3 regions of the Priestia aryabhattai genome follow, and region 1 is predicted to be linked to each of the others. Evidence: riboswitches for the same ligand, from Rfam matches in the RefSeq annotation. Region 1 holds a riboswitch; each other region holds the start of a gene.
What was found. A riboswitch is a leader RNA that binds a small molecule or an ion and turns the genes downstream of it on or off. The one in region 1 is predicted to bind S-adenosylmethionine.

Region 2: linked by a shared signal. The riboswitch ahead of M3225_RS20595 (Na+/H+ antiporter NhaC family protein) and the one ahead of M3225_RS22845 (phosphoadenylyl-sulfate reductase) in region 1 are both predicted to bind S-adenosylmethionine.
Region 3: linked by a shared signal. The riboswitch ahead of M3225_RS16435 (trans-sulfuration enzyme family protein) and the one ahead of M3225_RS22845 (phosphoadenylyl-sulfate reductase) in region 1 are both predicted to bind S-adenosylmethionine.

What each region holds. Positions count from the first base shown of each region.
Region 1 is NZ_JAMBOQ010000005.1:355,524-366,257, forward strand. It holds gene M3225_RS22820 (glucose-6-phosphate isomerase) at 1-350, shown strand, start outside; gene M3225_RS22825 (YugN-like family protein) at 451-855, shown strand; gene M3225_RS22830 (potassium channel family protein) at 865-1,653, opposite strand; gene M3225_RS22835 (VOC family protein) at 1,720-2,103, opposite strand; gene cdaS (sporulation-specific diadenylate cyclase CdaS) at 2,201-2,827, opposite strand; SAM riboswitch class I at 3,141-3,243, shown strand; gene M3225_RS22845 (phosphoadenylyl-sulfate reductase) at 3,497-4,210, shown strand; gene M3225_RS22850 (inorganic phosphate transporter) at 4,230-5,309, shown strand; gene sat (sulfate adenylyltransferase) at 5,362-6,513, shown strand; gene cysC (adenylyl-sulfate kinase) at 6,526-7,125, shown strand; gene cobA (uroporphyrinogen-III C-methyltransferase) at 7,217-7,996, shown strand; gene M3225_RS22870 (sirohydrochlorin chelatase) at 8,010-8,777, shown strand; gene M3225_RS22875 (NAD(P)-binding protein) at 8,758-9,366, shown strand; gene M3225_RS22880 (MgtC/SapB family protein) at 9,393-10,070, opposite strand; gene M3225_RS22885 (AMP-binding protein) at 10,190-10,734, opposite strand, start outside.
Region 2 is NZ_JAMBOQ010000004.1:384,666-395,399, reverse strand. It holds gene M3225_RS20600 (LacI family DNA-binding transcriptional regulator) at 1-208, opposite strand, end outside; gene M3225_RS29670 (hypothetical protein) at 333-461, shown strand; gene M3225_RS20595 (Na+/H+ antiporter NhaC family protein) at 501-1,811, opposite strand; SAM riboswitch class I at 1,896-2,002, opposite strand; gene M3225_RS20590 (ABC transporter permease) at 2,104-2,871, opposite strand; gene M3225_RS20585 (ABC transporter ATP-binding protein) at 2,864-3,775, opposite strand; gene M3225_RS20580 (YtoQ family protein) at 3,954-4,394, shown strand; gene M3225_RS20575 (Ger(x)C family spore germination protein) at 4,551-5,762, opposite strand; gene M3225_RS20570 (spore germination protein) at 5,746-6,870, opposite strand; gene M3225_RS20565 (spore germination protein) at 6,877-8,454, opposite strand; gene M3225_RS20560 (ABC-F family ATP-binding cassette domain-containing protein) at 8,964-10,583, shown strand; gene M3225_RS20555 (DMT family transporter) at 10,620-10,734, opposite strand, start outside.
Region 3 is NZ_JAMBOQ010000003.1:649,108-659,841, forward strand. It holds gene M3225_RS16390 (YppE family protein) at 1-326, shown strand, start outside; gene M3225_RS16395 (hypothetical protein) at 421-591, opposite strand; gene M3225_RS16400 (YppF family protein) at 717-911, opposite strand; gene M3225_RS16405 (YppG family protein) at 1,142-1,555, shown strand; gene M3225_RS16410 (hypothetical protein) at 1,587-1,733, opposite strand; gene M3225_RS16415 (CotG/ExsB N-terminal domain-containing protein) at 1,883-2,308, opposite strand; gene M3225_RS16420 (CotH kinase family protein) at 2,480-3,565, shown strand; gene M3225_RS16425 (spore coat protein) at 3,796-4,854, shown strand; gene M3225_RS16430 (hypothetical protein) at 4,924-5,586, shown strand; SAM riboswitch class I at 5,753-5,870, shown strand; gene M3225_RS16435 (trans-sulfuration enzyme family protein) at 5,942-7,087, shown strand; gene M3225_RS16440 (trans-sulfuration enzyme family protein) at 7,071-8,252, shown strand; gene M3225_RS16445 (hypothetical protein) at 8,290-8,556, opposite strand; gene M3225_RS16450 (SIMPL domain-containing protein) at 8,619-9,278, opposite strand; gene putP (sodium/proline symporter PutP) at 9,379-10,734, opposite strand, start outside.

The sequences.
Region 1 (10,734 bases):
CTCGTCATGAGCTAACAATTGAAGAAGATGCAGCGGACTTAGATGGATTAAATTACTTAGCTGGTGAAACAGTTGACTTTGTAAATAAAAAAGCGTTCCAAGGTACAATGCTAGCGCACACAGATGGAGGCGTTCCAAACTTAGTTGTGAACATTCCTGCGTTAGATGAGTATACATTCGGATATGTTGTATATTTCTTCGAAAAAGCATGCGCAATCAGCGGCTATTTATTAGGAGTAAATCCATTCGATCAGCCTGGAGTAGAAGCATATAAAGTAAATATGTTTGCTCTTCTTGGGAAACCTGGTTTTGAAGAGAAAAAAGCAGAATTAGAAAAGCGTTTGAAATAAATAAAAAGTTCACCTTCTTGTTAGAAGGTGAACTTTTTTGCTTTTGAGATAAAGGATAAAATGCTGGAAAAAGGACATGTTAAAACAGAGGAGGAATAACATGATTGAATTATCTTCAAGATTAGACGGGACATTATTCAAACTTTATGAATTAGAAAAAACGCTTAAGCCGCTTGGGTATAACGTCGGAGGAAATTGGGATTATGACCATGGTTCATTCGACTATAAGATGGATGATGAAGTCGGCTATCAGTTTTTACGTATCCCGTTTACAGCTACGAATGGGGAACTGGATTCTAAAGGAACAACCGTACAGATTGGTACGCCATTTTTACTTTCACATAAATATCAAATTGGCCTAGATGACAATGTTCACAATGGAAATGTGAGTGCTTCATTTAATCAATTTGCAGAACCCCAAGACGCAGACGGTTCATTTCGAGAAAAGTATATCAGTTTAGGAGAAGAGCTGATCAGAGAGGCAGAAGAGGCGCTGCTTCAGTAATTGAAGGAACTATTCTTTTTTTAAACTCTCTAATTTCTTCACAAAAATATGTTCATACATGACCTGACTGATTAACTCGTTTGTTTTAATCATTTCATTTACACCCAAATTTTGCGCATTTTGAATATGCTTTTTTGTTAACAATTCAACGATGCTGTAAATAGAAGGGTTCACTCCTTGCAGAGCGACTAGCGTAACAATAGTGTTCATATCTGCATATTCTTCTGCCTTATGCTGATCCGCTGTAATCAGCACTTTTTTTGCGTACCGAGCGTTGGCAAGCTCTAATACTTCATAGTGAGAAGGACTTCCTTTAATAAAATGAACGCGATCACAAATCATGGGGTTTTTAGTCAGAGATTCGTCAATAAGAACAATTTCTTCTTTATGAAATGCGTCGCGATAAGATTCTAATACTAGCTTGGCGCGCTCGTTCCACCCGACAACGATGAAGTGGTCTTTTCCATAGAATTTTAAATTTCCTTCTAAATAAGCGCTCTCAGTGGAAACAGCAATTTTAGAAAGCGTGACAAAATAAGTAGTAATGAAGCCCGTTCCGATCAGGACTAAAATAATTGCAGCTAATCTTCCAATCGTAGTGGTTGGAGCGAAATCACCGTACCCTATAGTAGAGATTGTAATAATAACCCACCAAATTCCTTCAAACACATTTCCAAACGTTTGCGGCTCTAGGAAATGTATAAGCGTGCCAAAAAGTAGAACAAGGCAGCCGATAATAAAAAGAAGCCGCACTAAAATAGAACGACGAAAAAGTCGAAATAATAGCCATTCCATCATAAAAAACCTCCAGTGATTAGTCATAGCCACAGTATGACCATTTTTCATTGAAGGTATAAGATATCTTTATCTTTTTACTTCGTAATATTCAATCCATTCTTTGTCTGGACCATAGAAAAATAAGTATCTTGCTCCATTTGGCAAAGTTACAATGTTTTCTTCCACAAATGAAACGCCTGCTGATTTTAAACGCTCAAACTCCTCTTCAATTCCGTCTACTGCCAGCGCAAAATGATGAACTTTACCTTCGTTAGGTAAGCTTGAGTTATACCCTTGAATTAACTCTACGATTACATTGCCTTCTAAACCTAGAAAAGCTAGTTTCAAAGACGGATCGGTATGTGGTAGTGTTTCGATGAGCTCTAATCCCACTTTTTGTGTATAAAACTCAATAGATTCTTCTATATCCTTTACTTGAACGCCTACATGTTCAAATTTTAAAATTGCCATATGCATCACCCGTATCTATAGTATGTAAAAACTATGAAATATATTAAAGAGAAAGGATATAGAAGTCAAGATAGGGCTGCTTATCAGGAAAGGGCTCTTAAATCATATTTTTGCTGGAGTGAATAGGGTAGAGGCTTCCATCAAGAGCAAACGAAATTTTACCTGTTTCTTCAGATACAACTAAAATTAATGCATCCGATTTTTCCGACATTCCAATGGCTGCACGGTGACGTGTTCCTAATTTTTTGTTCCTTGAAATAATAGACGAGAGAGGTAAAACATTAGCAGCTGAAATAAGCTGATTGTTTCTAATTAGGACGGCTCCGTCATGTAAGGGTGTCCCTGGATAGAACAGCGTCTCAACTAGCGTAGCGCTGACAGGAGCTTGAATAGGCATTCCTTTTTGAATAAGAGGGTCTACATTTTGTTCCCGTTCAATGACAATTAAAGCGCCGTGACGTTTCTCAGAAAGGTTATGAATAGCTAAGGACAGAGCAGCATATTCAAATGTATAAGGCGATAAGTAATGACGCAAGTAATAAGAGGCGGCCGTAGCTTGAACATCTTGAAATAACCTTCTCATCTCCTCAAAATCACATAGGATACAATGATCACTCGTGTCTAAATGTTTAATTAAATTAGAGGCTTCAGTTGAAATCTGCTGTAAATATGTTCGCACGTTATTTTTAATTGTATCGTCTAATTGAAAGGGTGGTCTCTCCATCTTATACAGCTCCTATCTGTCAGTGTTATCTGTAATGTGTGCTAATGGGGGTGAATTATCCGTAAAGCTTACAAATCCCTTATTAATTTTATAGAGAGATTTATTTTGTGTTTTATTTAGCAAGAGAATATAAAAAGTTGGAGAAAAAAGAAAGCGTTTCATAAACTGATATGTTCACATTTGGGTTAAATTTACATATGTTGTTTTAAATAAAAGTATAGATATTTCTGTGAATTTAAAGTATAGTTTTCTTATCGGATATATGATTTTTAATGTTGACAAATATTCTAAATATGCTAAAATTTTTAAAAAATGCTTATCAAGAGTGGTGGAGGGATCTGGCCCGCTGAACCCCGGCAACCTGCTTAGCAAGGTGCTAATTCCAGCAAAGTGTGTATCATTTTGAAAGATAAGGTGAAAATTTATTGCCTACCCAGTCTTTCAATATGGAAGACTTTTTATTTTGATATAGCGCAAGCAATAATTTAAGGAGGGACACCAATGACTGTAACCCCGACTTAAAACAAATCTTTGAACACGTCGAAGCAAAGTAAGAATTAAATAGTTTCGCTGACTAGACACACTAGAGGCGGTTTTATCCAATTCTAGTGGGTAAAACCGTCTTTTTTTATTGGATAACGCGGATAACTAAGAATTGGAGTGAAGAAAATGGCAGATTTATATACGTACGAAAACTGGAGCGATACATTTCCAGAGTTCGACAGTGAAGATGAAACAAAAGGAGCCCTTTCAGCATTGCAGTGGGCGTATGATACCTACGGAGATTCAATTATCTATGCATCAAGCTTTGGGATCGAAGGAATCGTGTTAATTGATTTAATTTCAAAAGTGAAAAAAGATGCTGAAATTGTCTTTTTAGATACAGGCGTTCATTTTAAAGAAACATATGAAGTGATTGATGCAATTAAAGAACGCTTCCCTGATTTACGTATTCATATGAAAAAACCGGATTTAACTCTTGCAGAACAAGCTGAAAAACATGGAGATGAGCTTTGGAAGAGTCAGCCTAACCTATGCTGTCAAATTCGAAAAATCATCCCATTAAGAGAATCTCTTGCTCCTTATGATGCGTGGATTTCTGGTTTGAGACGCGAGCAGTCTGAGTCTCGTGCCAACACGAATTATTTTAATAAAGATGAGAAATTCAAGAAAGTTAAAGTTTGTCCGTTAATTCATTGGTCTTGGAAGGAAATTTGGCGCTATGTGTATAAGCATGATTTGCCATATAACAAACTTCATGATCAAGGCTACCCAAGTATCGGCTGTGAGCCTTGTACCGCACCTGCCTACAATGTAGACGATTTACGTTCAGGAAGATGGGCAGGTACGCAAAAAGTTGAGTGCGGATTACACGAATCTTAAATACGAAAGAGCTGAATAAATGATGCTTTTATATGTTGCCTTTATCATTGCACTTTTTTTTGCAATGAATATTGGGGCAAGCGGTGCAGCAGCTGCTATGGGCGTTTCATACGGCTCCGGTGCGATTAAAAAGCGAAGAGTGGCCCTGTTCATCTGTGCTATAGGTATTGTGCTTGGAGCCATTACCGGAGGCGGTGAGGTGGTGAAAACCATCAGTTCAGGTATCATACCTGAAAAATTACTGTCAGTAGAGTTAGTTATTATCATTCTGGCTGCTGCAACGCTGTCACTCTTTTTCGCGAATTTGATTGGTATCCCTCTATCAACAAGTGAAGTAACAGTTGGCTCAGTTGTTGGAGTAGGAGTAGCTTATCAATCTTTGTATGTGGAAAAACTTTTAGTTGTCATGTCTTTTTGGATTATTGTTCCGCTAGTTTCATTTGTGATTGCTTTTTTGATTGGAAAAGTGATAAAGCGCAGAGCGCATAAAAAAGAAGCAGAGGGAAAGTGGAAAAGAGTTTTAACGATTTTAGTTATAGTGACGGGATTCTTTGAAGCTTTCTCAGCTGGAATGAACAACGTGGCAAATGCTGTCGGTCCTCTAGTAGGAGCTGGATTAATGGATGCTAAAACGGGTGTTGTATCAGGAGGGTTGGCGGTCGCGCTCGGAGCTCTTTTACTAGGCGGCCGAGTTATTGAAACAAACGGAAAAAAAATTACTCGCTATTCTGTAGGAGAAGGGTGTATTATCTCAGGTACTGGTGCTTCTCTTGTCACAGTCGCTTCATTGTTTGGTTTACCAGTACCTCTTACACAGGTTACTACGTCTTCTATTATTGGAATAGGCGCAGCGAAAACGGGATTTACGAAAGAACAGCGCGAAGTGGTTATTCAAATGTTGAAGGTTTGGGTGGTATCGCCTGTATTTTCACTCGTAATCTCATATGTTCTTGTGAAATTAGTACTTGAAAGCGACTTATATTCATTTATGGTGCTAGCTAGCGGATGTATTGCCACAGCAGGTATTCTAAGCTTAGCTAGAACGACTAGAAGAAAAAGAGCAAGCTTGCAGTCGGAAAAAGAAAAAATGACTGCTTAATTCAAGTGCTTTTTATTATATTGTGTTAATTATTTAAGGAGGATTTTACAAAATGACAACAATTCAAGCACACGGTGGAGAATTAATTAATTTATATCAACCAACATATGACTACACTTCACTAACAAAAGAAATCGAAGTAGATAACATGGCTCTAAGTGACTTAGAACTAATTGGAATTGGTGCTTACAGCCCAATTACAGGGTTTTTAGGAGAAAAAGATTATCAATCAGTTGTTGAAAATATGCGTCTAGCAGATGGAACAGTATGGAGTATTCCTATCACTCTTCCTGTAACAGAAGAGCAAGCTAAAGAATTAAACATTGGCGACAAAGTAAAACTTGTTCAAAACGGCGTAACGTATGGTGTTTTAGAAGTTTCTGAAGTATATACGCCAAATAAAGAAAAGGAAGCAGAAAACGTGTACCGCACAGCAGAACTTGCTCATCCTGGCGTGAAAAAAATGATGGAACGCCCAAATGTATACGTAGCAGGTCCAATCGTACTTGTAGAACGTACACCTAAAACGCGTTTTGAAAAGTATTACCTAGATCCAACTGAAACAAGAGCAGCATTTGAAGAACGCGGTTGGAAAACGGTTGTTGGATTCCAAACTCGTAATCCTGTTCACCGTGCGCACGAATATATTCAAAAAACGGCATTAGAAATTGTAGACGGCCTGTTCTTAAATCCTCTTGTAGGAGAAACAAAGTCAGACGACATCCCAGCAGATATCCGTATGGAAAGTTATGAAGTACTTTTAGAGAACTATTATCCTAGCGATCGTGTAGCTTTAGCAGTTTTCCCTGCTGCGATGCGCTATGCTGGACCTAGAGAAGCTATTTTCCATGCAATGGTTCGAAAAAACTTTGGATGCACGCATTTCATTGTAGGCCGTGACCACGCTGGTGTTGGTGACTACTATGGAACATATGATGCACAAAAAATCTTCAGTAACTTTACAGCAGATGAATTAGGAATTACACCTTTATTCTTTGAACACAGCTTCTACTGCAAGAAGTGTGAAGCGATGGCATCAACGAAAACATGCCCTCACAGCAAGGAAGATCATATGATTCTATCTGGAACAAAGGTACGTGAAATGCTTCGTAACGGAGAAGTGCCACCAAGCACATTCAGTCGTAAAGAAGTAATTGAAGTGTTAATTAAAGGATTAGCAAAACAAAAAGTATCTTCAAAATAAGGAGCGGTTGAAGTGAGCAAATCAACAAACATTACGTGGCATGATGCTGGAATTACAAAAGAGGAAAGACGCGAGCAAAATAATCATCACAGTTTTGTATTATGGTTTACAGGTCTTTCGGGTTCAGGTAAATCTACCGTAGCAAACGCAGTGGCAAAAGCGCTTTTTGATAAAAATATTCGCAACTATGTATTAGATGGTGACAATGTTCGTTTCGGCTTAAATAAGAATCTAGGGTTTTCTGCTGAAGATCGTACAGAAAATATTCGCCGTATCGGTGAGGTTTCTAAGCTATTTGTAGACAGCGGTCAAGTGGTACTAACAGCATTTATTTCTCCATTCCAAGAGGATCGCGCTCAAGTGCGTGAGATCTTAGAGGGGAATGAATTTTTGGAAGTATACGTGGAGTGTCCGTTAGAAGAATGTGAAAAAAGAGATCCAAAAGGCCTTTACAAAAAAGCAAGAAGTGGAGAAATCCGTGATTTTACAGGAATTGATTCTCCGTATGAGTCACCGGCTAACCCTGAATTAACAATTAATACAAGCACACAGTCTGTAGAAGAATGTGTACAAACTGTTATTGAATATTTAGCTAACCGAAAATTTATCTAAATGACAGCGGACTTTGTCCGCTGTTCTAATTCAAATTAAAATGTGGGAGCACTGCGGAGACGTGGAAATGATGGAAGGGTGAAAGGCATTCATGGGGAAAGTATATCTAGTCGGTGCAGGACCAGGAGATCCAGATTTAATTACATTAAAAGGGTTGAAAGCAATTCAGCAAGCAGATGTTATCTTATATGATCGTTTAGTGAATAAGGACCTGCTGGAGTATGCTAAAAGTGATGCAGATATCATTTACTGCGGAAAGCTTCCGAACTACCATACTCTCAAGCAAGAAACAATCAACAACTTTTTAGTGAAATTCGCTAAAAAAGGAAAAATTGTAACGCGCTTAAAAGGCGGAGATCCATTTGTATTCGGACGCGGAGGGGAAGAAGCAGAAGCTCTCGTGCAACAGGGCATTTCATTTGAAATTGTTCCAGGAATTACATCAGGTATCGCAGCCGCTGCTTATGCAGGAATCCCTGTCACTCACCGGGAATACAGCGCAAGCTTTGCTTTTGTAGCAGGCCATCGTAAAGACAGTGAGCATGATGCAATCAAATGGGATAGCCTAGCCAAAGGTGTAGATACTCTTGCAATTTATATGGGGGTGCGGAACTTACCGTACATTTGCCAACAGTTAATGAAACATGGAAAAACTTCAGCTACGCCAATTGCATTGATTCACTGGGGAACATGTGCGGACCAGCGCACTGTAACTGGAACTCTTGGTACAATTGTTGATATTGTTAAAGAAAAACAAATTGAAAATCCAAGTATGATTATCGTTGGTGAAGTTGTAAATTTTCATGACCGATTAAATTGGTTTGAGAAGACTGGACAGCATTACTATTCGTATGCACAAGAAGCTTACTAAAGAGGTTGATTATATGGATGCAGTTTTATATGTTTGCCATGGCAGCCGCGTAAAAGAAGGCGCTGATCAGGCAGTTGCTTTTATTGAAAGATGTAAAAAAAATCTAGATGTACCGATTCAAGAAGTTTGTTTCCTAGAACTAGCTTCCCCTACTATTGAACAAGGATTTGAAGCATGTATTGAACAAGGTGCTACTCGTATTGCAATTGTGCCTCTTCTGTTATTAACAGCTGCGCATGCAAAGCATGATATACCCGAAGAAATACACCAAGTGTATGAACGTTATCCACAGGTAGAAGTGCTGTACGGAGAACCGTTCGGCGTGGACGAACGAATTGTTGATATCTTGGTAGAGAGAATCAATGAAACCAATGTGGATAAGCAAGAAGATTCGATGGTATTGTTGGTCGGCAGAGGAAGCAGTGATCCTGCTGTAAAAAAAGATTTTAACGAAATAGCTCAACTGCTAAAAGGTAAAGGAGCTTTTAAAGAAGTGAGCACATGCTATTTAGCTGCCGCTGCACCTAATTTAAAAGAAGGCCTACACCTTGCTAAACGAACTTCGTATAAGCAAGTATTCGTTCTTCCTTACCTTTTGTTTACCGGTATTTTAATGAACGAAATTAAGGAAGAATTGGAGCAGTTATCAACAGATGACCAGCAGTTTATCTTAGCCAACTACCTAGGTTATCATGATGGACTTGCACACATTTTAAGTCATCAAGTAAAAACGTTATTATTGAGTAAAGGAAATCAATACGATGTATACCGTTATGCTTGATTTAAAGGATCGTTCGGTCTTAGTAGTTGGAGGCGGAACAATCGCAACTCGTAGAATTAAAGGTTTTTTACAAGAAGGAGCAGCCATTACAGTGGTTGCTCCAACTGTTTCAGCTGAAATAAATGAGTGGGAAGCTAAAGATCAGCTACGTGTAAAAAGAAAAAAAGTAGAGGAAGAAGACTTACTGAATGTTTTTTTTATTGTTGTAGCTACAAATGATAAAGCTGTGAATAAGTTTGTTAAGCGGCATATTAAAAATGATCAGTTGGTTAATATGGCCAGCAGTTTTTCTGATGGAAATATTCAAATTCCTGCACAGTTTTCTAGAGGGAGATTATCGCTAGCAATATCCACAGATGGCGCTAGTCCTTTGTTGACAAAACGAATTAAAGAAGACTTATCTTCAAATTATGATGAGAGTTACACACAGTATACACAGTTTTTGTATGAATGCAGAGTTCTTATCCACAGATTGAATGTGTCAAAGAGCCGTAAACATGAGTTATTAACAGAAATTATCGATGATCAATACCGGCTGTCTCTAGTAAAACAGAGGGAATTTTTACAACAGATTGAAATGTATAAATAAAAAACGGCCAATTGGCCGTTTTTTATTTATACATTTTCAACTTCAATGCTACGAATACCGCTGATTTTTTGAATCTCGTAATACACTTCTGTAGTAGGGCGCTGGTTATTAACTGACACTTTCATACGTATATATAATTCATTGGTGTCTAAATCTTTGATTCGAATATTTTTTATCGTAATATTCTTTTCCCTAATGCTGTTAGTTGTATCAAAGATATTGTGCTTATCAGCCAGCTTGAGTTGAAGAATAAGCTCTTTCTCACGCAGTTGCCTAGGCCCTAGAATAGTAATAAGGAAGGGGAGAAGTTCAACGCTGATGATGAGCAGTACAACTCCGGTAATAGCTTCAGGATAAAACCCTGCGCCTACAGCAATGCCTATACCTGCTGCCCCCCAGATAATAGCCGCTGTTGTAAGCCCGGAGATGCTGTCATTTTCTTTTCGTAAAATGACACCCGCTCCTAAAAAACCAATTCCAGAAACAATTTGAGCAGCCAGACGAAGCGGGTCCATTGTGATATGATCACCTTTATTAAAAATTTGAGAAGACTCAATCGAAACAATCGTGAGTAAACAGCTAATAATGGAAATTACGAGAGATGTTTTTAAACCAACAGGCTTTCGTTTTAGTTCCCTTTCAATTCCAATAATAAGACCAAGTACAGCGGAAATACCTAATTTGAGCAACATTTCATTTTCCATTATTTTCACCTATTTCAATAGACATTGTTGTTTATATCTGTATGAAAGAAGAAAAACAGATATGTATCAGTATAGTAAACTTTTCTTCATAATGACAGGTGAAATTCAAAAAAATCTGATTATTTATAAAGCGCTACGATCTCTTCTTTTAATTTATATTTTTGAATCTTACCGGATGCCGTCATTGGAAAGTCGTCTATAAAATAAATATGTTCGGGAATTTTGAAATGAGCAAGCTTACCTTTGCAAAAGTCTTTGATTTCTTGAGCGGTAAGAAAAGAATTTTGCTTGAGTTTAATGCATGCAGCAACTCGTTCTCCATACTTTGGATCAGGAATACCGACAATTTGCACATCTTCTACCTCGGGTATTCTATATAAAAACTCTTCAATTTCTCTTGGGTAAATATTTTCTCCGCCTCTAATAATCATATCTTTTAGGCGTCCTGAAATTTTTACATAGCCATCTTTATCGATGGTAGCTAAATCTCCTGTATGTAGCCAGCCTTCTACAATTGTTTTTTCTGTTTCTTCCGGCATTTTATAATACCCTTTCATTGTTAAATATCCTTTTGCACAAAGTTCTCCTTGTTCTCCAAAAGAAGCTTGTTTACCTGTAACTGGATTAATAATTTGAATCTGTACATGATTATGAACTTTGCCAA
Region 2 (10,734 bases), on a different contig from region 1:
TAATAAAGGGTAATACGACGGCAATCATATTCGTTTTTCCTTTTGATAAGTGAACCGCATTAATGTTTTGTTCATAATTAAGTTCTTGAATAACTTTTTCTACCAGCCGGCGCTTTTCTTCTTTTACATACGGATGATGATTTAGCACCCGGGATACAGTTGAAACAGATACACCAGCTTTTTTTGCGATATCTCGGATATTTGTCATGTTTTCACCTTTTTCTCTTGCGCTGAAACGCGTTTCATACTTTATTCTCATTATAAAGTGAAATAGCAATAAGCTAAACCCGTTACAATCGTGTTTTTATTCATTTACGTAAGGAGGTCATTTTATGGGTATTTTATTATTCATTTTATTATGCGGAATTGAGATTGGAGGAGCGGCTTATGCACTTAAACAAAATGAGACGCTTTGGAAGGAGTTAGACAAAGAAAAGCCAGCTGATTTTTTCAAACAGTAAAAAACCCTTAAAAAGAACATTCTTTTTAAGGGTTTGGCATTACGCAGCTTCTTTAGATGATTTTGATTTTTTATTTAACCGAGGAAAACCAATTACAATTGCAATGATACCGCAAACCGCTGTTAACATTGGATAGAATGTAAATGGAATAATCTCAATCGGTGACACTTTGGCAAATCCTGCTGCTAGAAGCATTTGTGCACCATAAGGGATAAGCCCTTGAACGCTGCATGAAAACAAGTCGAGCAGACTGGCTGATTTACGATTATCAATTGAATACTTATCAGAGATTTCTTTCGCTAACGGACCTGCCGTAATAATTGAAATCGTGTTATTAGCCGTTGCTAAATTTGTTAAACTTACTAATCCAGCGATACTGAATTCTCCGCCTTTTTTTGTTTGAATGCGCCGTGTTAATAAGTTCAATAAGAAATTAATACCGCCGTTATAGCGAATTAGCTCAACCATTCCGCCAATTAAAAGAGATAAAATAATTAATTCCGACATTCCGCCAATACCTTCTGTCACAGTTTTAGCAAGAGAAGAAAGCGTGTAGCTTCCGTCAGCTAATCCGATCACGCCGGCTAGTACAATGCCTCCGGTTAAAATGCTTAATACGTTTGCACCAAATATTGCCGCTGCTAGCACACCGATATAAGGCAAGATTTTAAACCAGCTAAAATCTTTAATTTCTACTGAAGACGTGTTGCCAAGCGTCATTACAAGCAATAAAATCACCGTAACGATCGCTGCAGGAAGTACAATAAAAAAGTTTACTTTTAATTTATCTGTCATATTTGTTTTTTGCGTACGAACTGCTGCAATGGTCGTATCAGAAATTACGGATAAATTATCTCCAAACATTGCACCACCAACAACGGCCGCAATTGCCAGTGTAATGGATACATGCGCTTGCTCACTGATTCCTACAGCGATAGGCCCTAACGCAGCGATTGTTCCCATTGACGTTCCCATCGAAATTGAAATGAATGCGCCAATAACAAAGATTCCGACTACCACTAAGCTTTGCGGAAGCACAGACAGAGCTAAGTTTACCGTTGAATCAACAGCTCCCATGCCTTTAGCGACTTCGGAAAAAGCACCTGCTAAAATGAAAATAAGCACCATAATAATGATATCAGGATGCCCTGCTCCTTTAGCAAAACGTTCAACTTTTACATTAAGTGAATCTTTGCGGTTCATAGCCAGCGCCACAATGGCTGCAATGATGATAGCTACTAATACCGGCAGCTTATAAAAATCTCCCGTTATAATTCCTGATCCGACAAACAGGACTAAAAAGACGCCCAGCGGTAACAGCGCCCAGCCGTTTCCTTTTTGTTGTTCCATTCTTAACACCTCTTGTTTACGTAATAAAAAAGACCTCTTCTTATTGATAAGAAGAGGTCTCTTATTTGTATCATAAGATTACCCTTCTCATCTTCCAAACGAAACATCGTCTGCTGGATTTAGCACCGCACTGCGTACAGCCAGTTGCCGAGACATCATAGGGCCAGTCCCTCCGTCTCTCTTGATAAGAAGTTTGTAGTTGTTTTAAAAATAGTCTTTCACTACTGTAATCTCTTTTTATTTAATTGTCAAATGCTATTTTAGAAAAATATATAGTGCGAAAATTCTCACATCAATTAGCTACGTCACGTTTCAAAAACGCTACCCATGCTACGCCCATAAAGAAGACAAAATGCGCTATTAAGATAAAGATTGAAAATGGAATTGTCATTCCGTCAAACATCGGCTTCATTCCGTCCATATACTGCACAAAGTCCGTGTTGGCAAATAATAAAAATTTCCCCCACCATAAATCTAGCTCCGATACTAATCGGGTTACAGCTTTCGCACCGATACTCACAACGATAGCTAAACTTGAAGCAAGCGCGCTATTTCTAAATAAAGACGACAGCATAAATGCGAACGTCATCATCATGAACGTTTCCATATACGCACTGTCATACGTAAGCGTAATATGTTTAAGCAGCTGCGCATCTCCTTCTAGACTGGTAAATCCAAAGAACAATGCTCCCCATACAAACGAAAAAAGTAAATAGCTCAGTAAATAATACAAGCTAATTAAAATGAGCGTTATGTACTTGGATGTTAAAATCGTTGAACGTCTAGCCGGGCGAATTAAAAGAAGCTTAATAGTACCTGCTTCAAACTCTTTTGAAACAATCGATCCCCCCACAGCAAGAGCGAAAAATTGAACAAGAATCAGCATACCTGAACTAAATGACAGGAAGTTCAAAATGTTTTCTTCTGTCCCTGCACTGTTTGCCACTTTCTTCATTAAAAGAGCCATACAAAGAGTTAAAATGCCAATTGTAATAAGCGTGATTTTTGTACTTCTTTTGTGAAACCATTTCATATGTTCATTTTGAATTAACTTAAGCATGGTGCTCTCCTTCCGTAACGGACATAAACGAATCTTCAAGCGTCTCATAAACAGGGGTAATTCGGTAGACTAAAATGTCGCTGTCCACTAATTTTCTATTCACAGCTGGAATTTGCTCTTTTACAATCGCTACATCGATAATATCTGATCTCATCGTCACTTCAAATTCTTGTGTTAAAAGATCCACTGCTTTTTGCGCGTCAGACACTTCAAATTCTACATACATTCCTTGATCTTGACGATTTGGAGATAGATCTTGAATTGCTTTTAACTCACCATCTTGAATAATACCAACGCGGTCACACAATGCTTCTACTTCTTTTAATAAGTGGCTCGCGATTAAGATTGAAATTCCTTCTTCTGTGCAAAGCGTTTGTAAATATGTACGAAATTCTCTCATTCCCGCTGGGTCTAGACCATTTGTTGGTTCGTCTAGTAAAAGCAATGCAGGCTTATGTAAAATAGCTTGAGCTACTCCTAAACGCTGTCTCATTCCAAGAGAATACGTCTTCACTTTTGCATGAATGCTGTTTTCAAGCTTTACTAAAGCAATCACTTCATCCAAACGTTCTGATGTGATCCCTTCATGCATATTAGCAAAGTGTTTTAAATTTTGATAGCCCGTCAGATAATCATAAAACTCAGGGTTTTCAATAATCGCTCCAATTGATTTCATAGCTGATGTAAACTGTTCTTTTAAAGGAAAGCCATTGACGGTAATCGTTCCCTTTGTTTCTTTAATCAGCCCTACTACCGTTCGAATTAGCGTTGTTTTACCAGAACCATTTGGACCAAGCAACCCAAAAATCTCACCGCGCTTAACGGATAAGGATACATCATGCAAAATGGTTTTCTTCCCAATTACTTTACTGACATGATCTACTTGTAGCACTGTTTCTGTCATCATGTACATCCTTTCTTTAATTAGCAATACGCCTTCTATTGTTTCTCTTTTTTATCTATTTGTCTACCATAACCTTATTTTTTGGTAAAGCACCCCATTCAAATCATTCGTATTATCCGCTTACATTTGATAAAATAAAACAAATATTAACTATCAGTTAGAGGAGGACTTTTACATAATGAACTTAACTGTATACCTTGCCGGGCAAATTCACGATAACTGGCGAGACGAAATTAAAAACCAAGCGGAGCAATTAAACCTTCCCCTTACGTTTGTTGGTCCGATGGCAGACCATGACCGCTCCGACAACATTGGAGAAGAAATTTTAGGAAAACAGCCTAACGCTGTTTTAAAAGATGAAGCTGCTTCCCAAATTAATAATTTACGTACGCAGGTGCTGCTGAAAAAATCTGATGTGGTCATTGCTTTATTTGGCGAAAAATACAAGCAGTGGAACAGCGCAATGGATGCTGCGACAGCCATTTCATTAGATAAACCGCTAATTTTGGTTCGCCCTGAAAAACTGCACCACCCGCTTAAAGAACTGTCAAACAAAGCGCAAGTTGTAGTCGAAACGCCGGAACAGGCTCTTCAAGCGCTTGCTTATATTTTTGAATAACAAATAAGAGCTGCCGGTTCTGGACAGCTCTTATTTACCATTTCTCCTCGAAGTTTCGTACTGAATATAGGGGGAATATTTTTTAGCCAGCTCTAAGGTTATCCTTTGGGCTTTTTTATTTCTGAGATCAAAACAAGCAAAGCTAAACTTAGATACTCACTTTTTTGATCCTGACGTTCCATAATCTTTAATTATTAATTTCACATCATAGTTAATCGGTACTTCACTAAACGTTTGATCCCAATTGTCTTTGACCCTCATCCATACCCTAGGCCTCTTAATTCTCAATTGATTTCCGAATCCGGCCACATCGACTTTATATTCTTTTTGCATTTTTTCTACTGTGTTTCTTACGAGATGCTTCACTTTTTTTTCTGAAGTTTTTTGCGCCTTCTGTAAAAATTGGTTTTTTAAAGGGTTTCCGGAGACCACCCAATTTTCAGACAGCCGTCCCTCTGATTCAATATGTACATCAAAAGAGATATTATTTCCTCTAACATGAGGTTCAATATGACTTTTCATAGATTCTATTTCATATACGATCAGCTGACTGGTCTTTTTATCAAAGGTTTTCACTAGCCCTCCTTTCCCTTTTCCTGTGATCCAAGTCAGACCATCTAGTTCTTCTTCATTCAAAAAACCAATCATTTTGTTTGTTTTCCCTTTAATTATGGCAGCACCAGCAAATTTGATTTCTCCATTTGCTGATAATACATTTTGCAACAGAAAACTAGACCCTGATTGAATCTTGCTCGCTAATTTAATAAGCGGCATAGGCGGTAAAATTCGTGTTGTTCGATATGTATTGTCTATCATTCCATACAGATGAAAAGCTGGGATCTCTCCTGCTGTTTTTGATTCTAATGTGTCGCTGGCTCTCCCTTTACTAATAAACACAAGACAACTAGGTCTAAAATCATTGTTACGAAGATTTTGATCCACTAATTGTTCTAAACTGTACGCCCGTGCAAGGGCCCCGCTGATAACCATCACTTTCATATGAGGACTGGTTAAAGGAGTGTCACTGCTCAAAGACAATTCACGAAGCATTTGGAAAGGAGAATCTCCTGTTCCAGACACATTTACGTAAGGTTTCGGTTGGGAACCTCCTTGTTTAGTGGCTGAACTTGCCACCTGGGGAGTGATCAGTTGGTAGGTTGAAGTAATTAGGTTCTTTTTGGGATACCCTTCTCCTTGCTCATCCAATTCTTTTTCAATTATGGACTCCTTAGCTTTATCAAATGCCATACCTACCCCTAAACTTTGCTCTTCAATTTCATGACTGCTCCAACAACTTGTTAGAGGCAAGAGCAAAAGAACAGAAAGCAAAACCATTAAGAACTGTACATGATTATACGTTTGTTTCATACTTTACTCCCTTTACTTTTGAAATGATGAGAAGAAGCAGCGGCAAAGCGCCAAATAAAACCAAGGCAACATTGCCAATCATATCTCCTAGTTTAAACACATCATTGATAGTTTTAGGAATCATGGAAATAAGATAAATAATGGGAAGTAAACCATACATAAATAGACGAATATCCTTCTGGAAAAGTTGTGATAGGCCTAAAGAAGCGCTATAGTGACCGATATTAAAGCAAGTAAACATCTGCATAATCCATACTACGAGCAACAAGGAATCAAATCGTTCAAAGATTAACCCAGTTAGCTCAAAACTTCGTATGAGATCAAGGGTTGGCCATGTTCTCGTGACGACTCCATCCACTGATAACGCTCCGATAACCATCACGACTGCAATGACATAAAGGCACAAAGGAATCATAACGCCAACCAGCACAGCTTTTACTGCTTTGTGCGGCTCTTTCATAAATGCCAGTATTAGCAGCATAATTTCAGGACCTGTGAATGCGAGAGCGGTTGTCTTTACCCCTTTCAGTACAGGGATGATGCCCTCCCCTAGTACCGGGCGCAGATTATCTATTTCAAATATTTTGATACTCATAAACGCTACTAACAAGAAAAGAATAACTGTGATAGGTAATATAATGTCGAACAGACGAGCAATTGGATTTATCCCCCCTCTGATTAGATAGAGACTTGCCCACATAAAGGGCATAATAATAGCCCATTTAGGGGTTCCTTCCAACAATAGATATCCTGTTACTTCTGCCAATGCACGGGCATGAAAACCACCAAGTACTAAAAAATAACCCGTAACGAAGAAACCAAATAGCTTTCCTATCCATTTCCCCACAATTTCTTGACTGTATTGATAAAAGGTTTTTTCAGGAAACCGTTGACTTAATTTCACCATGATTACTCCCGCTATCATGGCGATTATCCCACCTAAAATAACACTTAACCAAATATCAGGTGTTTTCACTTTTTCTGCAGCTGCCCGTGGCAAACTGAGAATCCCTGTTCCAAGTATAAAATTGATAACAACCACAGATGCTTGAGATGTGGTGATACGATCGTTTGAATTGATCATTACCCATGGTTCACTTCCTTTCATCGTAAGCTACCCTTTTCGTAAAGGATCTTTGGTATGCATCATCTTTGGACGTCGTTTCATCATCATAAGAGGCATACGGACCATCAAGTCTTTCCATTCGCTTAAACGATAAGGGACAGCAGGACTCATATAAGGTACGCCAAAACTTTTTAGTTTCACCAAATGACTCATCATGAAAAGGAAAAATAAAATAACGCCATATAGCCCAAGAATGGAAGCACAAAGCATGGCCACAAAGCGAAGAATACGCAATGTAATCCCTACACTGTACTGAGGAATGGCAAACGATGAAATTGCAGTTAACGCCACTATAATTACCAAAATGGGGCTAACGATCCCTGCCTGAACAGCAGCTTCTCCAATGATTAACCCACCGACAATCCCCATTGCAGGACCAATTGGCTTTGGTAACCGGAGTCCGGCTTCCCTCAAAATTTCAATAGCTACTTCCATAAATAGCGCTTCGATAAGAGCTGGAAAGGGAACCCCAGATCTCGTTCCTATAATAGAAATAGCTAACTTAGTCGGAATTAGCCCTGGATGAAACGAGATAAAAGCAATATACAAAGCCGGGGTAAAAAGAGAAAGAACTACTGCAATATAACGAAGGAAACGAATGAACGTGCCAGGAATCCACCTTTCATAATAATCTTCGGGTGACTGTAACATCATGCTGAATGTAACCGGAGCAATCAAAGCAAAAGGGGTTCCATCTAATAAAATTGCTACTCGCCCTTCCATCAAAGCAGCAATTACACGGTCAGGACGCTCGGTGTTCTGTACCTGAGGAAAAGGACTAAGATAATTATCTTCAATAAGTTGTTCGACATAACCTGATTCTGGAACATTATCAACATCAATTTTCTTAATCCGTTTTTCTACCTCTTTTACTAATTGTGGATCAACGACCTCTTTTATGTAAGCGACAACAAGGTCTTTTTTAGAACGCTTTCCTACTTGGAATTTCACTAGCGACAAATTCTCAATATCCCCATTTCCTCTTAAAAGAGATGTGTTATCACTTAAAGATTCAGTGAAGCCTACCCGTGGACCTCTCACTAAGGCTTCTGATACCGGCTCTTCAATCGTCCTTGTTTTTACTTTAGTTGTACCAAGAATTAATGCACGTGATAACCCGTCAATCAAAAGCGCAGTAGAGCCTGTTAAGACTTTTGATGTTAAATCTTTAATAGAATGAACCTCTTCTACATCACTGATTGATAATACTTGGCTTTTAATAAATTGCTTTGAAAGGTTTTCTTTTACATATGGCTGTCCCTGTTGGTATTCTGCTGAAAAATCAGCCATCAATGATGCCAAAATATGTTTATCAATAAGATCTTTATCTGATAGTCCCTCTACAAAAATAATAGCTGCCTGAATATCGGTACGTCCTATAATAAAATCCCTAAAATGAACATCTGAGTTATGACCAATTTCTTTTCTAAGTACTTCTAGATTTAAAGTGAAATCATCAGTAAAATGATTAGTTGAATCTTGAGGTACAGATTCCTGTTTGTTTTGCTTTTCGTTAGTATGGTTTCCTAGTTGTCTAATTTTGGATTTCCATTTCTTCACTTTCATCACTCTTCCTCTGAGTTGCGAATCCCACTAAATAATTTGTAAATTATATATGGGATGACAAACACCATAAACGATTGTATAAAAACTGGCCATTCTGGAAGGTAGGAAATAATTGATTTCCACATACTAATCACCCTGTTTATGTCTATATAAAAGCGTTCCTAGAAATAAGTAACCATAAAATATCGTTATTAACTCCATGGAAAATTCTTTTATTTACCAGGTAGTATTATTCTTCTTTTTGTTTCTTATACAAAGGAATACTGCATATATGTGAAAAAGAATATAAAATTGACAATTGCTCTATGCCTGAATATACTGGTTTGTCACTCAATGTTTTGGTGAATGCTAGAACAATCAAGTTTTACCGCTCAAAAAATCCCGTAAATGGTTGACGAGTGCCTAAAGTGTCGGTTACACTTTATGTTTAAAATATTGTATTCATATCGCTCTTATATAAAAAGAATGGTATAATTTTATAGATATTGAATTTGGAGGACTGCTCATACATGATTACAGTTAGTAATGTAAGTTTACGATTTGGCGACCGAAAGTTATTTGAAGATGTGAATATTAAGTTCACGCCTGGTAACTGTTATGGATTAATCGGCGCAAACGGTGCTGGAAAATCAACGTTTTTAAAAATTTTATCTGGTGAAATTGAATCTCAGACTGGTGATGTACATATGGGCCCTGGCGAACGCCTTGCTGTCTTAAAACAGAACCACTTCGAATATGAAGATCAAGAAGTTATGAAAACCGTTATTATGGGGCACGCTCGCCTTTATGAAGTGATGCAAGAAAAAGATGCTATTTATATGAAAGCAGACTTCACAGATGAAGACGGAATGAAAGCAGCTGAGCTTGAAGGTGAATTTGCTGAATTAAACGGTTGGGAAGCAGAATCGGAAGCAGCTATTCTTTTAAAAGGATTAGGTATTTCTGAAGATCTTCACACAAAAAAATTGGCTGAACTAACAGGTAGTGAAAAAGTAAAAGTGCTTCTTGCACAAGCGTTATTCGGAAAACCTGATGTATTACTTTTAGATGAGCCTACGAATAACTTGGATATTCAAGCAATTCAATGGTTAGAAGAGTTCTTAATTAACTTTGAAAACACAGTCATTGTTGTATCGCATGACCGTCACTTCTTAAATAAAGTATGTACGCACATTGCTGATCTTGACTTCAGTAAAATCCAAATCTACGTTGGTAACTATGATTTCTGGTATGAATCAAGTCAATTAGCACAAAAAATGGCGTCAGATGCTAATAAGAAAAAAGAAGAAAAAATTAAAGAGCTACAAAACTTTATCGCTCGTTTCAGCGCAAATGCATCGAAATCAAAACAAGCAACGTCTCGTAAAAAATTGCTTGATAAAATTTCATTAGATGACATCCGCCCTTCTTCTCGTCGTTATCCATACGTAAACTTCACGCCGGAACGTGAAATTGGAAATGACGTACTTCGCGTTGAAGGTCTAACAAAAACAATTGATGGCGTAAAAGTACTTGATAACGTAAGCTTTATTATGAATAAAGATGACAAAATTGCTCTTGTAGGCCGCAATGAACTTGCAAATTCCACATTAATGAAGATTTTAATGGGCGAAATGGAAGCAGACAGCGGTACGTACAAATGGGGTGTGACAACGTCTCAGTCATTCTTCCCTAAAGATAACTCCGAGTACTTTGAAAACGGAGACTTGACCTTAGTAGACTGGCTGCGTCAGTATTCACCTAATGACCAAAGCGAAAGCTTCTTACGCGGTTTCTTAGGTAGAATGCTATTCTCTGGTGAAGAAGTATTGAAAAAAGCAAACGTTCTTTCCGGAGGAGAAAAAGTTCGCTGTATGCTTTCTAAAATGATGCTAAGCGGTTCAAACGTTCTTTTACTAGACGATCCTACGAATCACCTTGACTTAGAATCAATCACGGCACTAAACAATGGACTTATCAGCTATAAAGGTTCAATGATTTTCACATCTCATGACCATCAGTTCGTTGAAACGATTGCAAATCGTGTGATTGAAATTACGCCAAATGGAGTAATTGACAAACAAACAACGTATGATGAATATTTAGAAGACAGCGACCTTCAAAAACAAGTAGCTAGCATGTACGCTTAATAAAAAACCCCCTTTCTTTAAAGAAAGGGGGTTTTTTTATATATGCACCTCTCGATTTAGCGATGACTTCGGAGAATACGTTAAAAAAGCTAAGCTAGCAAACACTAGTGCTGCTCCGCATATGTTCACCAAAGTCAGGGATTCCCCCAGC
Region 3 (10,734 bases), on a different contig from region 1:
CGGAGAACATGTTTCAATATAATGAAGTAGCTGTAGAACGATTAGCGTCTATTCAACAGGAAGAAAATTATGAAGTGAAATTTTTTGAAGAAGTAAAGCCTTATGGAGATATTTTCTTCAAAGAACTCGATGAATGGGCTAGTCTTGTAACGGAATGGCTGAAGAAGGATCGACCAAAATATATTCATGTTAATCAAGTAGAGACGTTAAAAGAAAATTTACAAAACGTTGTACTACAGTCATTTTATCCCGAGACGCGAGAAAAGCGATTTAAAAAGATGTATCACTCAAACAAGTATGTGCTCGAGTCGATATTGAATAATTAAATCCCGGCCTTCCGTTAAGATCTACAAGGTGGGGATTTTCTATGGAGGCCTAAAGAGGAAACTCTTTAGGCCTTTTATCATTATCAATAAAAAGTTAATCAAAATCTTTTTGAGGTTGGATAGAAACAGCTGGGTGATCTTGTGAAGCGACTGTATCGATATGATAATCAACTTTTTCGGTATGTTTAGAAGCAACGGCGTTATTTGTTTTCGTTACTGCGCTTTGTCCTTGCTTTTTATGATCAAAATGTTTTCCACGACTCATGAGATAGACCTCCTTTATTGAATACTACATTAAAGCTTTTATAGTATAAACAAGTCAAAAAAGAAGTATGTGTTCCCTTTATAGGAAACAAAGAAACCACCGATTTCTCGGTGGTAGTAAAAAAATTAATCATCTTGTGCACTAAAATCGGGCTTAGTAGCTCCAATTTGTTCGAGTTCACGCACAGCGGCTTTGTAATTCATAGGAGTTAAAAAACCTTTTAAATACTGCTGCTGGGCAAAATCGAGTAATTCATTACTTGACTGCGGCTCATATTGTTTCACCGCAATAAAAGCTTCTTGAAGTTCGTTCACATACATGTAAATTCCCTCCTAATCCCCATTTGTGCCACTACGTATAGGTAGTATCACTTGTTCTTATCGTACCATATATTTAAATAATCTCGTTTTTTTGAAAAATTTAAACTTTCGACAGAAACCTACATATTTTCGAATGTGGTTTCCAAAAGTACAAGTAGACGAACGTCACCTCTTATTTCTGCATACATACTATATATTATGTAATATTAAAAAGGAGGTATTGATTTTGCATGTATACAAGTAAGCACTATCCGTATTATGAGCAACATCAACCAGAACGTTTTGATTTAAGTCAGGTACATCCATTTCCACAGTATCATCAGCAGCCATGGACGGAAGCTTATATGCCGCAACATCCGTACGCTCAGCAACAAATGCCTTTTGGTCCTCAGCAAATTCCCTATATGAACGGAATGTACCAGCAGCCCATGTACAATAATGCTGGTGCGCCTTTTAATCCATACCCTAAAGCTCAGCAGCAAAAGCCCCAGCCTTCTCAATTTCAGTCATTAATGTCTCAGTTTAAATCGAGTGATGGCAATTACGATATGAACAAGATGATGAATACTGCGGGGCAGATGATGGGAGCCATGAACCAATTAACATCTCTAGTAAAAGGATTTTCCGGGATTTTCAAAGTGTAAGGACTAGAAGGTGTTTTCTAGTCCCTGCTTATTATTTTTCCTTTTGATTTTTCAAATAGGTTTCTCCAAGAAGTGTAAATACTTCATTGTAAGTTAATCCAGACTGAGCATTTAAACGTTTGACTTCTTCGACATCTGTTGTTGATGAAGTTGAAATTTGATGCTTGTTTTTTTTCATAAAACCTCTCCTTCTTTATGATGTAAAATGAATAACATCCCATCTTAGTATATTTCCAAATGTGCCCCTTCTATAAGTGGAAAAAAACGCCGAAGACACTCATGGTTCTTCGGCGTTTTTTTTGCAATAAAGATGATTGTTTAGGGAAATTAAGAACGACGAGAGCGACGAGTAGAACGACGAGAACGGCGAGTAGAACGACGAGAGCGACGAGTAGAACGACGAGAGCGACGAGTAGAACGACGAGAGCGACGAGTAGAACGACGAGAGCGGCGAGTAGAGCGACGAGAACGGCGGGTAGAACGACGAGAGCGGCGAGTAGAACGACGAGAGCGGCGAGTAGAACGACGAGAGCGGCGAGTAGAACGGCGAGAACCGCGAGTAGAACGGCGAGAGCCGCGAGTAGAACGACGAGAACCGCGAGTAGAACGGCGACTACTGCGGCCAGTGCTACGAGAAGAGCGACGCCGTCTTGTTAGTGGGCCGGCAGTTGGCTCTTGAAACATAAAAGATTTTAGTTCTGTACATTCTAGAGCTTCAGCAGCCTCTTTAATTTTTTCAGCTGTAATATGCAATACAAAAACCTCCTTTTCAATTGGACTAGGTCTTGCATTAATAGAATACGCGCTGATGCTTGTCCTTGATATAAGTCAAAAGTGGAGTTTGCGGAAATAGTTGATGTGATGGGGTATCATGGAGAATTTGCCCTTCATATACTTTAATAATTGAAGAAAGGTGGTCGAGTAATGAAGCAAAAAGAAATTCCTCAATACGCTCTGTTTGTGAATGTAAAAGATTTAAAGGAAATGCAAAGAGATATTTGGTCAGAAGAAGCGTTTCAGGCAACGATGAAGTTTAATAAAAAACGTTACGATATTGATTTGTTGCTAAGAGGCTCCCATATTCGGAAGATGAAGAAAAAGTCATATTATATTGAATTTTATTCTCCAAAAATATTTCAGCGTGCCAAAGAAATACACTTGAATGCTGAATACAAAGATCCATCGCTTATGCGCAACAAATTGTCCCTCGATTTTTTCTCCTCCTTAGACGTTTTATCTCCTCACTCTCAGTTTGTCACTCTTAAGATTAATGGGAAAAATGAAGGGATATATCTTCAGCTCGAATCGGTAGATGAACTATTTTTGAAAAAAAGAAATTTAGCGGATGGATCCATATTTTATGCAGTGGACGGAGATGCTAATTTTTCTTTGATGAGCGACTTGGATAAAAAGCCGAAAACGACTTTGTTATCTGGATATGAAGATAAAGCAGTAAAACAAGGGGATGAGGAAAAATTAGAAAAGTTTATCTTTAATCTTAATACATGGACAAATACAGAATTCGAACAGAATATTGATAAGTATCTGAACGTCGACTGTTACTTATCTTGGTTAGTTGGCATTATTTGTATGCAGAATTACGATGGTTTTGTCCATAACTATGCTCTCTATCTAAATCATGAAAGCGGGCGATTTGAACTGATTCCGTGGGATTATGATGCAACTTGGGGAAGAGATGTAAATGGAAAAGTAATGGAGGGGGACTACGTCCGTGCACAAGGATTTAACACGCTTACAGCTCGCTTATTGGCAGTAGATAGCATTAAAAAACATTACATTCAAAAAATGAACAATGTTCTAAATAATCAATTTACAATAGAACATATGAAACCAATCATTTATCAACTGCATGAGTATATCACTCCTTATGTATTAAAAGATCCTTACGTAAAAGATAACATGGAGCAATTTTATAAAGAACCCGACTTTATGCTGTCTTTTATAAAAGAACGAACAGCGTATATTAAAAATAACCTTTTGACTCTTTAAATATGGATAGATTTATAGGCAACAGTGGATTTTGTTAATAATAGGCAAATGAAGGAAATCAATAGCTGTACATGATACGTATATATACAGTATGAATGACCAATAAGGATAACTAATAAGGAGGAAAAACAATGAGTAACTATTACTATGACCAAGAACAAGGGCAAAATCAAAATCCACGTCAAAAATCAAGCCAAAAATCAAGCCAAAAGCGCAGCCGAAATGTACAAATGCCTGATAAAGGCTATTCTTCTCACTTTAAACCCCTAAAAGGAAGAGTGGTGACCGTTTATCGTGGAGGACCTGAATCTAAAACAGGTTATTTGGTTGACGTGCAATCAGATTATTTAATCTTAGCGGTAGAAAGCAATAATAACAATAATAACAATAATGGTGAAAATAACAATCAAAACAATCAAAACAACCAAAACAACCAAAACAACCAAAATAATAATCAACAAGAATATACCCTTGTATATTATCACTTAGCTCATGTAAAAAGCATTACTGAAGATACTATGTCAAATTCGGCGCAAACATTTACAGGAATTAGCACAGAATTAGAATTATATCGAGGAAAAACTTTTGCTGGAACTTTATCATTGATGAAAACTAAATATGTGCAGGTTAACCAAGGTGGACCTGAGAAAAAAGCAGGTCAGCTTCTTGATGTCTTAGGTTCATTTGAATCTGCTTATATAGTATTACTCACAGAGGATGACGGTGTTATCTATATTAACACTGAACACGTTAAGAGTGTAAGTGAATATCAAAATAATGATGGGAATCAAAATAACAATGGGAATCAAAATAATCAATCTGCAAATGAACTCTTCTTGAGCCAAGAACCAGAATATATGAAATCTAAGAATTTTAACGATCTGTTTGCACACCTTTCTCATAAATGGGTATCTATCAACGGTGGAGGACCTGAAGCCGTAGAGGGCGTGTTAGTACAAAGTCGAAACGGTACATTTACACTTGTTCAGAATAATCAAGTATTACGCTTACAGCCAAGACACGTTAAAACCATTTGTGTAGGAGCAAAAGGAGCTTTTAAGCAAAACGACAACAATCAAAATAACGAGCAAACAGAAGAAAATGGAGAGACTGAATCTGCAAAGTCTAAAGAAGAACGTACAGGAAGCCGCACGGGAGGACGTACAGGAGGACGCCGTACAGGAGGAGGTCGCACAGACGATCGCTCTCGAGGACGCCGTACAGGTTCACGCTCTTCAGTACCAGGCGAGAAAGTTATTAAAACGAAAAATTATCGTTGGAAAGCATGATGAAATGGAACATAAAAGGTGCTTATAAAGCACCTTTTCTATCATATAGGAAAAAGGAGGAGAATGAGTATGAGTATGAATCATTATATCAATAAAATTGTGGAATTGGATATTTCAGGTAAAACGACGTTTGTTGGCAGACTTATTGATCTTGGATTAGATATTATGGTTTTGTATAATGGACATGATTATTTGTATATTCCTCTTTTACACATGCATCGTTTGCGAGAAGTATCAGAAGAAGACTATACGGTTTTACGTGAAATAGAAGAGAACTTAATAGAAGAAAGTCAGCGGATTTCCTATCGTAATATTTTACAGCAGGCAAAAGGAAAATTTATTGAAATTTATGTAACAGGAGGAAAGTCATTGCATGGTTATATTACAAGCGTGCTGAATGATTATCTTGTGTTTTATTCTCCAGTGTATAAAAATGTATTTGTTTCTCTGCATCATTTAAAATGGCTTACCCCTTACAGTAACGAGTTAACCCCTTATTCTTTAAGTGACAAAGAGCTCCCAGTAAGGCCTGCCTCTGCACCTTTTGTCAGAAACTTTGAAGAGCAGCTTAAAAAATATGAAAATCAATTGGTTGTATTAGACTTAGGAGATCAATCAGAAAAAATTGGCGTACTTAAAGAAGTTTCTAATAATATTGTTGAATTAATTACGGCAAATGGAGAAAGTATGTATTGGAAGTTAGCTCATGTAAAATCTGTGCACTTGCCTTAGAAAAAGAGACCTCGCTGTCGTCTCTTTTTTTATGCGCTTATCAGGACAAGTGCATCGAATAAACAAATGAGATAATTTAAATTTTTTAGAAAATTATGTTGACAATAAAGAAAATCTTTATTAAAGTTATTAACAACAAACGTTAACCAACAACAATTATATAGAACTCTTATCAAGAGTGGCGGAGGGACTGGCCCTGCGATGCCCGGCAACCATCAAATGAGACATTCATTTGAACGGTGCTAATTCCTGTGGAACATCAGTATTGTTCTAACAGATGAGAGAAATCGTGTATAAACGAACACTCTTCCATCTGTGAAGAGTGTTTTTTATTTTGAGTTAAGGAGAGAAATAGATGAAAATTGAAACTTTATTAGTTCGTTCAGGAGTAGGCCGTGACCCTTCAACAGGTTCTATTACAACACCCATTTACCAAGCATCAACATTTGCTCATCCTGCTTTAGGGCAAAGTACAGGATTTGACTATGCACGTACGGCAAACCCTACTCGTACAGCATTGGAAGAAGCAATTGCAGCTTTAGAAAAAGGAGAAGTAGGAGTAGCATTCGCTTCAGGAATGGCGGGTGTAATGGCAGTTTTAGCGCTATTTAAAAACGGAGATCATTTAATTGTATCAGAGGACTTATACGGAGGAACGTACCGAGTACTAAATGAAATCTTTTCAGAGCAAGGAATTACTGTTTCGTACGTCAACACAGCCCATCTCGATCAAGTAAAAGATGCGCTTCGTCCCAATACGAAAGCTTTATTTATTGAAACACCTACAAATCCAATGATGCACGTGACTGATTTGCCAGAAGCTATTGCATTAGCTAAACAGCATGATTTGCTTACTATTGTTGACAATACATTCATGTCACCTTACTATCAGCGTCCTTTAGAGCTTGGAGCAGATATTGTGATACATAGTGCGAGCAAATACATTGGTGGTCATAATGATGTAGTTGCTGGTCTTGTAGTGGCTCGATGTAGTAGCTTAGGAGAGAAAATTCGTTTTTATCAAAATGCAGCTGGGGCAATCTTAGGTCCACAAGATAGCTGGTTGTTATTGCGCGGTGTTAAGACGCTAGCGCTTCGTATGGAAAAACATAACGAAAACGCACTGAAAATTGCAAATTGGCTTACTACCCATGATCTCGTAGAAAAAGTGTATTACCCTGGTCTTGAAACACATCCAGGTTATGAAATCATGAAGAAACAAGCGACTGGATTTGGAGGCATGATTTCTTTTGCTGTCTCACGCCCTGACATCGTGTCCACGCTTTTGGAAAATGTCAAAGTTATTACGTTTGCAGAAAGCTTAGGAGGTGTGGAAAGTTTGATGACATTCCCAGCTCGTCAAACACACGCTGATATTCCCGAGGAAATTCGAAATCGTGTCGGAGTAACAAACTGTTTACTGCGATTATCAGTTGGAATTGAGCACGCAGATGATTTAATTAAAGATTTGAAGGAGGCATTTGATGCATACCAACAATAATAAACATAGATTTGGTACGAACTTAATTCATGCAAATACAGGAATTGACGGTCATTTTGGAGCGGTTAACGTACCTATTTATCAGGTGTCCACATTTAACCAAGAAGATGAGACGAACAACGGCCGCTATGACTATTCTCGTTCAGGAAACCCAACTCGTGAGGCTTTAGAAAACACCATTGCTCAGCTAGAAAATGGATACGCTGGGTTTGCTTTTTCATCAGGTATGGCTGCCATCTCATCGGTGTTATCTATTTTTGAATCAGGGGATGAAATTTTAGTTTCACATGATACGTACGGCGGGACATATCGTGTATTAACACGGTTATTTTCAAAGTTTGGTATTAAAACAACCTTTGTTGATACAACGAAGGTTGAGAAAGTAGAAGAAGCTATCACAAAAGATACGAAGGCTATTTATATCGAAAGCCCTTCAAATCCATTTTTACACGTAACGGATATTAAAGCAGTAGCAAGTTTGGCGAAGGAGCGCAATATCCTTACAATTGTGGATAACACGTTTTTAACACCTTATCTACAGCAGCCGATTGACCTTGGTGTAAATATTGTGATTCACAGTGCTACAAAATATATCAGCGGCCACAGTGACGTCATTGGTGGTTTAGTTGTGGTAAGCGATGAAAAGCTAGCAGAAGAAGTAAAGTTTGTACAAAATGCTTTTGGTGCTATTCTAGGACCACAAGATTGTTTTTTGCTTCTTAGAGGAATCAAGACACTAAAAGTTCGTTTAGATCAGCAGTTAAAAACAGCACTGCAGTTTGCGAAGTGGCTTGAAGAACAATCTTTAGTAAGCCGTGTATACTACCCAGGCTTAAAAAGTCATCCGGATCACAAACTGATTTCAGAACAAGCAAATGGATATGGAGCTATGATTTCTTTCCAAGTACAGGATGAAAAAGTAGCACGACATATTTTACAAGGAGTCAAATTGGCTTCAATTGGCGTTAGTCTAGGTGCAGTTGAATCAATCTTAACGCATCCTGCAACAATGTCTCATGCAAGTATCCCAAAAGAAGTACGTGATGAAAAAGGAATTACTGATTCCCTTCTTCGCCTTTCCGTAGGATTAGAGGAATTCGAGGATTTGAAGCAAGACTTTAACGCTGTTTTTCAAAACTTAGAAGAGAAAGCCTTAATTAAATAAAGAAAAGGACTTCCATCAAGGAGGTCCTTTTTTGTAGTTATATACAGCTATCTAAAAGGTTTGTGTATAGTGACGTAAGCGCAACTTTTTCATCAGAGGAAAGGCTGCTGTTTAGAATTCTTTTTATGCCAAGATGATATTTTATATGCGGTGTTTGTCGGACGCGCGGATGAGTCATTTCATCCTTTAAATCTTTCAGAATGGCTTCGTGAAGCTGATCTTCACTTGTCATGGATTGTTTGGAAGCGAACGAACGGTTCAACCATAGGGTTTGATAAGCTGCTAGTAAATGTTCAGAAGTCATTGTGCAAAGAGCTCCTTTAGATTAGTTTCTTCATTATAGTAACTTATAGTTTACCACAAGTATTAATACGTGTACGTAACTTTTACAGAAGCAGATACAGTCAAGGACTGAGCTTGAATAGGGGGAGAGGCTGCTAATAACTTAGGCGAGGAGCCAGATGACTGATAGACGGGGCCTTCTTCGATTAAAATAGGGATTTGGTTAATCGGAAGCTGTAGCGTATTAGCAATGGTAAAGGCCTTTTCTTTGGCATTTAATAAAGCTTTACTTATCGCTTCTTGTTCATATTTATCATCATTCGTAACGTGAAATTGAAGGTCTTGCGCTACATTGGCTCCGCTTGAAAAAGTAGCGTTATAGACATCGCCAGCTTGTTTTACATCTTGTACTCTTACTCTAAACAAGTGCTGTACTTCGTATCCTGTAAGAGTCGATTTTCCATCACTGTAATCATATTTAGGATTTATGGTAAAGGAAGCCGTCTCAATTTGCTGGTCATTGATTCCAAGGTTTTTCATCTCTTGCAGCAGAGTATTTGAAACAGCTGAATTTTCTTTTAAGGCTTCTTGAACATCTCGGTTCTCCGTGCGCGTTCCAATCGTCATGGAAATTTCATTTGGAATTGCTGCAGCTGTTCCTTCACCAATTACTTTAATTTCTCTATTTTGTGTATCTACGCGCAGTTGCTGTGTAGGTTCATAAGGGAAATAAGAATGTTGCATACAAAAAAACCTCCTTCACTGATCTTTAGTATGTATATGATAAGAAATGGAGATTAAAAACAAAAAAGATACACAAGTAAAAACTTGTGTACCTTTTTGTTTATTTCGATTCTTGCATTAAAATTTCTTTCATTTCAATAAATTGATTTTGAACATCGTTTGACGGTTTCTTTGTTATTAAACTTACGACGATGACAGCTAACAGACTTAAAAAGAACCCAGGAATCATTTCATAAAGAGCATCTTTTAAAGTTGGTACGTTCACCCAAATCAATACAGTGACAGCGCCTACAATCATACCTGCAAGTGCTCCCCATCGTGTCATACGCTTCCAATACAGACTCAGCAGAATAGCAGGACCAAAAGCAGAACCAAATCCAGCCCAAGCATAGCCGACCAATCCTAAAATGGTATCACTAGGTCTCAAAGACAGCACAATAGCGATAATTGCAACGCCTAAAACCGCAGTTCTCCCCACAGTCACAAGCTCTTTGTCAGAGGCTTGACGACGAAAAAATGTTTTGTAAAAGTCTTCTGTAACAGAGCTTGCTGTTACAAGTAGCTGAGAAGAAATGGTACTCATAATCGCAGCTAATAAAGCAGCATATAAAAACCCGGTAATTAAAGGGTTAAAAAGTATATCTGCAAATTTAATAAAAATAGTTTCAGGATCTGCTAGCTTCATACCCGTTTTTTCTACATATGCAATTCCAACAAGTCCTGTCAGCAACGCACCAATAATAGAAATAATCATCCAGCTCATTCCAATACGGCGTGCGGGTTTTAATTCCTTAACAGAAGAGATAGCCATAAAGCGAACGATAATATGAGGCTGTCCAAAATAGCCAAGTCCCCAGGCTAAGAAAGATATAATACCTAAAACCGTTGTACCCTTAAAGATGTCAAGGTATGTTGGATTAACTTCCTGGACAATATCCATTGTTGTGTTGACGCCTCCAACATCGGTGAAAGCCACAATGGGTACTAAAACTAAAGCAAGAAACATAATAACACCTTGAACAAAATCTGTTAAACTAACGGCTAAAAATCCACCGAAAAGAGTGTAGGCAATAACAACAGATGCTGTTACAAACAAGCCAATCTGATAATGTAAATCAAATGCTGATTCAAATAAGCGTCCGCCTGATACCATACCAGCTGAAGTGTAAAGAGTGAAGAAGATAAAGATAACGATCGCTGATACCGTTCGAAGAATTTTGGCATGGTCGCCAAATCGATTTTCAAAAAAGTCTGGAATTGTAATGGAGTCGTTCGCTACTTCCGTATAAGTGCGAAGACGCGGAGCGAGGATTAAATAATTTAAATAAGCACCTATAGACAATCCCACCGCTAGCCATACGCTAGAAAGGCCCGTTACATACATGGATCCAGGAAGCCCCATTAACATCCATCCACTCATATCGGAAGCACCAGCTGAAAGGGCGGTAACGGCTGG